One region of the Streptomyces sp. NPDC052036 genome, then DNA from elsewhere that is predicted to be linked to it. Evidence: riboswitches for the same ligand, from Rfam matches in the RefSeq annotation. Region 1 holds a riboswitch; each other region holds the start of a gene.
The links. Region 1 has a riboswitch for thiamine pyrophosphate ahead of AB0L95_RS19015 (thiamine ABC transporter substrate-binding protein). Riboswitches for the same ligand answer to the same signal wherever they lie in the genome.
Positions count from the first base shown of each region.

Region 1 (3,179 bases):
GCCGCTCAGTGACGACCGGCGACGACTACTACTCGTAACGGCAGTCGTGGCGAGCTGCGCCCGCAGGTCACCCGATTGGATCTGCGACACTGGTTGAGCCATGCCTAAGCCCGGAGAACTCACTTTCGTCGCGCCGCGCGGAGCCAAGACCCCGCCGCGGCACCTTGCCGACCTCACGCCCGCCGAGCGCAAGGAGGCGGTCGCCGCGATCGGCGAGAAGCCGTTCCGCGCCAAGCAGCTCTCGCAGCACTACTTCGCGCGGTACTCGCACGACCCGGAGCAGTGGACCGACATCCCCGCCGGTTCGCGCGCCAGGCTCCAGGAGACGCTGCTCCCGGAGCTGATGACGGTCGTACGGCATCTGTCGACCGACCAGGACACCACCCGCAAGACCCTGTGGCGGCTCTTCGACGGGACGCTCGTGGAGTCCGTGCTGATGCGCTACCCCGACCGGGTCACCATGTGCATCAGCTCCCAGGCGGGCTGCGGTATGAACTGCCCCTTCTGCGCCACCGGTCAGGCGGGCCTCGACCGCAATCTGTCCACCGCGGAGATCGTGCACCAGATCGTGGACGGCATGCGGGCGCTGCGCGACGGTGAGATCCCCGGCGGCCCGGCGCGGCTGTCCAACATCGTCTTCATGGGCATGGGCGAGCCCCTCGCCAACTACAAGCGCGTCGTCGGCGCCATCCGCGCCCTCACCGACCCCGCGCCGGACGGGCTCGGGCTGTCGCAGCGCGGGATCACCGTGTCGACCGTAGGCCTGGTGCCGGCCATCCACCGCTTCGCCGACGAGGGCTTCAAGTGCCGTCTCGCGATCTCGCTGCACGCGCCGGACGACGAGCTGCGGGACACCCTCGTGCCCGTCAACACGCGGTGGAAGGTGCGTGAGGTCCTCGACGCCGGGTTCGAGTACGCCGAGAGGTCCGGGCGCCGGCTGTCCATCGAGTACGCCCTGATCCGGGACATCAACGACCAGGCGTGGCGCGGTGACCGGCTCGGCCGGCTGCTCAAGGGCAGGCCCGTCCACGTCAATCTGATCCCGCTCAACCCGACGCCCGGGTCCAAGTGGACCGCGTCACGGCCCGAGGACGAGAAGGCGTTCGTCGAGGCGATCGCCGCCCATGGGGTGCCGGTGACCGTCCGGGACACCCGGGGCCAGGAGATCGACGGAGCGTGTGGTCAGCTCGCGGCCACCGAGCGGTAGTCTGATGGCCGTCCGTATCTCATGGTCCGTAGTTATCCACAGCTGTTCATAGCTTTTCATATCTGCATATTCCGACAGGGGAGCGCCACAGCGCTGAGAGTGCGGGAGAGCCCGCAGACCCTCTGAACCTCGCCCAGGTCATTCTGGGTAGGGAGTTCGGTCTTCACTCGAGCTGTTGCGCCCTGCCCGGGACCCTTCGGGGCTTCCGCGCGGGGCCGCGTCTCTTCCTGGTCACCTCCAGGAGGAAATCAGTGGGCATCACCGGCAGGCAGTTCGCGGCCGTCGCCGTCGGGCTGGGCATGGTCACGCTGTCCGCGTGCGGATCGTCCGGCTCCACGGCAGGGAGCGGCGGCGATCCCAAGACCGTGACCCTCGTCAGCCACGACTCGTGGGCCGCCTCCAAGACCGTCATCGCGGCGTTCGAGAAGGAGTCCGGCTACCACGTCAAGGTCCTCCCCGACGGCGACGCGGGTCAGGCCGTCAACAAGGCGATCCTCACCAAGGACAACCCGCAGGGCGACGTCTTCTTCGGTGTCGACAACACGCTGCTGTCCCGGGCGCTCGACAACGGCCTGTTCCAGCCGTACGCGGCCAAGGGACTCGACCAGGTCGGTGCGCAGTACCAGCTGGACGGGGACAAGCACCGGGTCACGCCGATCGACTACGGCGACATCTGCGTCAACTACGACAAGAAGTACTTCGCCGACCACAAGCTTGCCCCGCCGGCCTCCCTCGACGACCTCACCGAGCCCGCGTACAAGAACCTCCTCGTCACCGAGAACGCCGCCACGTCCTCGCCGGGCCTCGGCTTTCTGCTCGGCACCGCCGCGAAGTACGGCGACAAGGGCTGGCAGGAGTACTGGAGCAAGCTCAAGGGCAACGGCGTGAAGGTGGTCGACGGCTGGGAGCAGGCCTACGAGCAGGAGTTCTCCGGTTCGGCCGCGGGCCGCAAGGCCGGCGGCGACCGGCCGCTGGTCGTCTCCTACGCCTCCTCCCCGCCCGCCGAGGTCGTCTACGCCAAGTCGCGGCCCACGACCGCGCCGACCGGCGTCGCGGCCGGCACCTGCTTCCGTCAGATCGAGTTCGCGGGTCTGCTGAGCAACGCTCACAACCCCAAGGGCGCCAAGGCGTTCCTCGACTTCCTGATCAGCAGGAGGTTCCAGGAGGACATGCCGCTCAACATGTACGTCTACCCGGTCGTGCGGGGCGCGCGGGTGCCCGCCGAGTTCACCGAGTACGGGCCTGCCGCCAAGAACCCCGAGACCATGGCCCCGACGAAGATCGCCGCCAACCGTGACCAGTGGGTCAGGTCGTGGACGTCGCTGGTACTGAAGTAGCCCCGAGGAAGCGGGCGAACCGGGGCGGTGCGGCGCGCGTCGGGCTGATGGCCCTGCCCGTCGCGTTCTTCGCGGTCTTCTTCGCCTACCCCGTCGCCGCGATCGTCGCGCGCGGTCTGCGCGTCGACGGGGTATGGCGCCTAGGGCGCCTGGCGGATGTGCCGGCGCAGCCGGACATCCAGCACGTGCTGTGGTTCACCACCTGGCAGGCGCTCGTCTCCACCACGCTGACCCTGCTCGTGGCGATGCCCGGCGCCTATGTCTTCGCCCGTCTGGACTTCCCCGGCAAACAACTGCTGCGCGCGGTCGTCACCGTGCCGTTCGTGCTGCCCACGGTGGTCGTCGGGACGGCCTTCCTGGCACTCGTCGGCCGCGGTGGACTCCTCGACGACCTGTGGGGCGTCCGGCTCGACACCACCGTGTGGGCCATCCTGCTCGCGCATGTCTTCTTCAACTACGCGGTCGTCGTCCGTACGGTCGGCGGTCTGTGGGCGCAGCTCGACCCGCGCCAGGAGGAGGCCGCGCGGGTGCTAGGCGCCTCCCGCGCCGCCGCCTGGCGGACGGTGACGCTGCCCGCCCTGGGCCCGGCGGTGGCCGCCGCCGCCCTCATGGTCTTCCTGTTCACCTTCACCTCG
Region 1 is NZ_JBFAWW010000012.1:154,684-157,862, forward strand. Features, by position in the region: gene rlmN (23S rRNA (adenine(2503)-C(2))-methyltransferase RlmN) at 101-1,207, shown strand; TPP riboswitch at 1,274-1,379, shown strand; gene AB0L95_RS19015 (thiamine ABC transporter substrate-binding protein) at 1,465-2,544, shown strand; gene AB0L95_RS19020 (iron ABC transporter permease) at 2,520-3,179, shown strand, end outside.

Region 2 (3,179 bases), on a different contig from region 1:
GGCGGTGCTGTCGGCCGCGTTGGTGCGCGCGGCCCTGGACGAGAACGTGGCGCAGGAGGTCCTGGAACACGCGGCATAGGGTCGTCGTCGACGCTGGGGCGACCGGTGGGTGAAGTCTTCTCCGAAGCGGCAGAAAGCGCATTCCCTCACAGCTTCGGCCGCTACGTTGGCCGTTACGTTTTGGCATGCGCGCAACATCATTCTCCCGTCACCCCAGGAGCCGTACCCCCATGCGCAGACTCCTCGCCACCCTCGCGGCGACGGCCGCCGTGTTCGGTGGACCCACCAGCGCCGCGCCCGCCGCGACGGCGGCCGGCTCGGGCACGTTCCGCGTGCTCACCTACAACGTCGCGGGCCTCCCCGAAGGCCTCTCCAGCGCCCCGACGCCCCGCCAGTCGAGCACGACGACGATCGGCGGGCGGCTCGGCCCGTACGACATCGTCCATGTGCAGGAGGACTTCAACTACCACTCCTACCTGTACGCCTCCGACACACACCCCTACCGCACGCCCACCAGCGGCGGGGCCGGCATCGGCAGCGGCCTCAACACGCTGTCCGGCCTGCCGTACGACACCGATGACTTCGAGCGCGTCCACTGGAACTCGTGCCAGTACGACTCGGGCGACTGTCTCACCCCCAAGGGCTTCACGTTCATGCGGGAACGGCTCGCCGAGGGCGTGTACGTCGACTTCTACGACCTGCACACCAACGCCGGTACGAACGACGGCGACCTGGCCTCGCGCGCGGACAACCTCAGCCAGCTGTCGGACTTCGTCCGCACCCACTCCGCGGGCAACGCCGTCGTGGTGATGGGCGACACCAACACCCGCTACACACGCTCCGGTGACACGATCGCGGAGTTCGCCGCGGCGGCCGGTCTCACCGACGCCTGGGTCCAGCTCGTGCGCGGCGGCACCCCGCCCGCGAAGGGCAGCGACGCACTGGTCTGCGACGAGAACGCGGTCACGAACAGCTGCGAGGTCGTCGACAAGATCCTCTACCGGGGCAGCAAGCTCGTCTCGCTGAACGCCACCTCGTACAACAACGAGCACGCGAAGTTCCTCACCGACGACGGGCTCATGCTCTCCGACCACGACCCGATCACCGCGACGTTCGGCTGGACGCGCAACTCCGCCTTCCAGCTCAGTGACCAGTTCGGCGGGCCGCACGGGGACTACTACAACGACATCGACAGCGTCCCGGCGGGCGCGCGCGCCACGAGCATCACCCTGCGCAGCGGCTCCCGTGTCGACCGTATCGGCCTGACACTGAGCAACGGCACCACGCTCGCCCACGGCGGTACCGGCGGCACGGCGTCGACCCTCACCCTGGGCAGCGGCGAGTACGTGACGAGCGCGCAGCTGTGCGAGGGCACGAACGCCGGCCACACGAGGATCTTCTACGCCAAGTTCACGACCAACCTCGGCAACAGCCTGGCGGGCGGCACCACGACGTCCGACTGCGTGACGCGTACGGCGCCCAGCGGCTGGCAGATCGCCGGATTCCACGGCCGCTCCGGCGACGAGGTCGACAAGACCGGCTTCATCTACACCCAGCGCTGACACCGCACGTCGTAGGGGGAGAAGGGCCGCTGCCGGATCCGGCGGCGGCCCTTCCTTGTGGCACATCCCGGAGCTCGGGTTAATCTTGCCGCCGTACCGGACACGGGGTGCCCCGCCAGGGGCTGAGATCACACCCGTCGAACCTGAACCAGTTCGTACTGGCGGAGGGATGTCTTTCATGCCTGTGGCGCATGTTCCCGGCGGGCTGCCCGCCGACAGCCGGCGAGCCGTCTTCGACGGCCGGATGCCCAGCGCTCCCGGCGATCTCCGGATCGAGGGGCACGGCATCGAACCGGTCCCCGAGACCCATCGCTACGGCGGCGCGGGCCGACTGTTCACGGTGTGGTTCGCACCCAATCTGACCATGACCGGTGTGTTCACCGGCACCATAGGCATCGCGCTCGGCCTGGACTTCACCACCGCGCTCGCCGCCGTCGTCCTCGGCACGGTGATCGGCGCGGTGCCCACCGCCTATCTGAGCACCTGGGGCAGCCGTACCGGCGCCGGGCAGCTTCCGCTCGCCCGGCTCGCGTTCGGGCGGGCGGTCGCGCTGCCCGGTGTGCTGCAGTGGCTGTCGTCGGTCGCCTGGGACGCGCTGATCGGGCTCTTCGGCGGGGACGCGCTGGCGCGGCTGTGCGGCTGGCCGTTCTGGCTGGGGGTCCTTGCCATCATGCTGGCGCAGGGGGCCCTGGGAGTCCTCGGCTACGAGGCCATCCACCGCCTCCAGATCGTCATGACCTTCGTGCTCGCGGCCGCTTTCGCGCTGATCGCCCTGCGGATGTCCGGCAGCGTCCAGGTGGCCGCGACAGGCAGCGCGCACGGCGCCGACCGGGCGGGCGCGTTCGTGCTGACCAGCACCATCGCGCTCAGTCTGGCCCTGTCCTGGGCCCCGTACGCCAGCGACTTCAGCCGCTATCTGCCGCGTGCCACGTCCCGTCCCCGGATGTTCTGGTGCACGCTGCTCGGGCTCGTGGTGTCCTACGTGGCCGTCCAGGCCCTCGGGCTGTGGGGCGCGTCCGCGCTGACCGACCAGACGGCCACCGGGGTGGACGCGCTGCTGGGCGGGGGCGCGGGGGGCGCCTTCGGGCTGCTGGCCGTGGCGCTCGCGGCACTGTGCAGCAACGCGATGAACGACTACAGCGGCTCGCTGGCACTGCAGACCGTGGGCGTACGCATACCGCGCCCGGCGGCGGCCGCGCTCGCCGTGCTGCTCGGCTTCCCGCTGGTGCTGTGGATGCACGCGGCCGACACGACGGCTCGCTTCCAGAACGTCCTGCTGTTCGTGAGCTACTGGATCCCCGGGTTCGTGGCGATCGTGGTCGTGGACTGGCTCGCCCGGCGCGGCACCCGCATCGATCTCGCGGCCGAGGCGGCCCGGCCCCGGCAGGCCTGGCCCCCGGTACTGGCGTTCGCCGTCGCCTTCGCCGCGGCGGTGCCGTTCATGGACACCGGCCTGTACGTGGGCCCGGTCGCCCACGCGCTGCACGGCGCCGACATCTCGTACTACGTGGCGTTCGTGGTGGCGCTCGCGGTGTACGCACCCCTGCGCGCCCGACAGCCCCGCGAAACCCGAGGAACCACAGAGACCCGAGAGGAGGGTCGCGCATGACCGCGCCA
Region 2 is NZ_JBFAWW010000043.1:30,079-33,257, forward strand. Features, by position in the region: gene AB0L95_RS35940 (endonuclease) at 1-79, shown strand, start outside; gene AB0L95_RS35945 (jacalin-like lectin) at 231-1,562, shown strand; TPP riboswitch at 1,656-1,749, shown strand; gene AB0L95_RS35950 (cytosine permease) at 1,741-3,171, shown strand; gene thiD (bifunctional hydroxymethylpyrimidine kinase/phosphomethylpyrimidine kinase) at 3,168-3,179, shown strand, end outside.
Region 2: it holds a riboswitch for thiamine pyrophosphate, as region 1 does, so the genes downstream of both, AB0L95_RS35950 (cytosine permease) here and AB0L95_RS19015 (thiamine ABC transporter substrate-binding protein) in region 1, are expected to answer to the same signal.

Region 3 (3,179 bases), on a different contig from region 1:
TTCGGACCGCACATCGAGCAGAAGTGGGCCGTCTTGGCCGGTTCGGCGGGAAGGGTCTCGTCGTGGAAGTCGCGGGCCGTGTCCGGGTCGAGGGCCAGGTTGAACTGGTCCTCCCAGCGGAACTCGAAGCGCGCGTCGGACAGCGCGTCGTCCCACTCCTGCGCACCCGGGTGCCCCTTGGCGAGATCGGCCGCATGGGCGGCGATCTTGTAGGTGATGACGCCGGTCTTGACGTCGTCACGGTTGGGCAGGCCCAGGTGCTCCTTGGGTGTGACGTAGCAGAGCATGGCCGTGCCCCACCAGGCGATCATGGCGGCACCGATACCGGAGGTGATGTGGTCGTACGCCGGCGCGATGTCCGTGGTCAGCGGGCCGAGCGTATAGAACGGAGCTTCATCGCAGATCTCCTGCTGCAGATCGATGTTCTCCTTGATCTTGTGCATCGGGACGTGTCCCGGGCCCTCGATCATCGTCTGTACATGGAAACGCCTGGCGATACGGCCGAGTTCCCCGAGGGTGCGCAGTTCCGCGAACTGTGCCTGGTCGTTGGCGTCGGCGATCGAACCGGGTCGCAGACCGTCGCCCAGCGAGTAGGTGACGTCGTAGGCCGCGAGGATCTCGCAGAGTTCCTCGAAGTTCTCGTACAGGAACGACTCCTTGTGGTGGGCGAGACACCACGCCGCCATGATCGAGCCGCCGCGCGAGACGATGCCGGTCTTGCGGTTCGCCGTCAACGGTACGTACGCCAGGCGCACGCCCGCGTGGACCGTCATATAGTCCACGCCCTGTTCGGCCTGCTCGATGACCGTGTCCTTGTAGATCTCCCAGGTCAGCTCCTCGGCCTTGCCGTCGACCTTCTCGAGCGCCTGGTAGAGCGGCACCGTACCGATCGGCACCGGGGAGTTGCGCAGCACCCACTCACGGGTGGTGTGGATATTGCGGCCGGTGGACAGGTCCATGACCGTGTCGGCGCCCCAGCGGGTCGCCCAGGTCATCTTCTCGACCTCCTCCTCGATGGAGGAGGTCACCGCGGAGTTGCCGATATTGGCGTTGACCTTCACCAGGAACCGCTTGCCGATGATCATCGGCTCGATCTCCGGGTGGTTGACGTTGGCCGGCAGTACCGCACGGCCCGCCGCGATCTCCTCACGGACGACCTCGGGCGAAACGTTCTCCCGGAGGGCCACGAACTCCATCTCCGGCGTGATCTCCCCACGGCGCGCATAGGCGAGCTGCGTCACCGCGTTCCCGTCGCGACCACGACGCGGCTGACGCGGGCGTCCCGGGAACACCGCGTCGAGATTGCGCAGGCCGCCCCGCGGCGAGGTGTGCTTGATCCCGTCGTCCTCGGGACGGACGGGGCGGCCCGCGTACTCCTCGGTGTCACCGCGAACGATGATCCAGTTCTCCCGGAGCGGCGCGAGCCCCCGGCGGACGTCGGTCTCGGCGACCGGATCGGTGTACGGGCCGGAGGTGTCGTACAGGGTGACCGACTGCCCGTTGGTGAGATGCACTTGCCGGACCGGCACCCGCAGATCGGGGCGCGAACCCTCGATATACGCCTTGTGCCAGCCGATGGACCACCCGGCCTCCTGAGGCTCTTCTCCCTGAGCGGAGGCAGGCGTGCGTACGTCCTTGACGGTCATGAGACCTACTCCCTACGCCGGCATTACCCGGTAACAGGTTCAGCGGTCGGCACAGCCCTCTCCGCTCGCTGATGTTCCACGTGAAACATCGCGTCTACGGAGGTCAGCGCCCTCTCAGCCCGGTGCTCCGAGCTCCCGCGTGTGCAAAAGTCCCTTCACGCTAGCGTCTAATTAGGTGAGCTGAACAGTGGGCCTTGCGCGTTCTTGCGATGATCGGGGGGTGCCCCCGACGCAGCATCCCCCCTCATACCCGCCGTCCGAGCCGCCGCACCACCGCGGCCCGGGCGACAGACACAGCCCCCCAGACGGGCACGGCCATGGGTCCGACGGTGGACACGGCCACTCCCACAGTCACAGCCATGGCCCCGCGGCCCCCGTGTCACGGCATCTGCGCAAGGTCATCGCCGCGATCCTCATCCCGTTCACCGCAGCGGTCATCGTCGGTCTCGTGGTGCTGTGGCCCGGAGGAGTCCCGTCACACAAACGCTCCGGCGTCGGATTCGACCGGCAGACCCAGCAGGCCACGGTCACCACGGTCGTGGCGGTGGACTGCAAGTCCGTGAACGCCTCGGGTGGGGGGCCGGTCGGCGACACCTCCCTCACCGGCGGCTCGTCGGCCCCGCAGACGCCTGCCGGCACCTGCAAGAAGGCGACCGTCCGCGTCGACACCGGCAAGGACAAGGGCCGTACGTTCACGGAGATCGTCCAGCCGGACCAGTCACGGCAGTTGCACCAGGGCGAGAAGGTCGTTGCGGCGTACGAGCCCTCCGCGCCCAAGGAACTCCAGTACTCGGTGACCGATGTGGACCGCAAGTTCCCCATGGCCCTGCTCGCCGGCATCTTCGCCGTGGCGGTGGTGGTCGTGGGCCGGATGCGCGGCGTCATGGCACTCGTCGCGCTGGCCGTCAGCTTTCTGCTGCTCAGCCTCTTCGTCCTGCCCGCGATCCTGGATGGCTCGAATCCGCTGCTCGTGGCCGTGGTCGGGTCGAGCGCCATCATGCTGCTCGCCCTCTATATGTGCCACGGACTCTCGGCCCGCACCTCCGTGGCGGTGCTCGGCACGCTTGTGTCCCTGTCGCTGATCGGTCTCCTCGGCTCGGAGTTCATCGGCTGGGCCGCGCTGACCGGCAACACCGACGACAACACCGGCCTGATCCACGGCCTGTACCCGCACATCGACATGAGCGGTCTGCTGCTCGCCGGGGTCATCATCGGTTCGCTCGGCGTCCTCGACGATGTGACCGTCACCCAGACGTCCGCGGTCTGGGAGCTGCACGAGGCCAACCCCTCGATGGGCTGGCGCGGGCTGTACCGGGCGGGCATCCGCATCGGCCGCGACCACATCGCCTCGGTCGTCAACACGCTCGTCCTGGCATACGCGGGTGCGGCCCTGCCCCTGCTGCTGCTCTTCTCGATCGCGCAGAGCAGTGTGGTCTCGGTCGCGGGCAGCGAGCTGGTCGCCGAGGAGATCGTGCGCACGCTGGTGGGCTCGATCGGGCTGGTCGCGTCGGTGCCGGTGACGACGGTCCTGGC
Region 3 is NZ_JBFAWW010000003.1:271,588-274,766, reverse strand. Features, by position in the region: gene thiC (phosphomethylpyrimidine synthase ThiC) at 1-1,646, opposite strand, end outside; TPP riboswitch at 1,639-1,795, opposite strand; gene AB0L95_RS07555 (YibE/F family protein) at 1,867-3,179, shown strand, end outside.
Region 3: it holds a riboswitch for thiamine pyrophosphate, as region 1 does, so the genes downstream of both, thiC (phosphomethylpyrimidine synthase ThiC) here and AB0L95_RS19015 (thiamine ABC transporter substrate-binding protein) in region 1, are expected to answer to the same signal.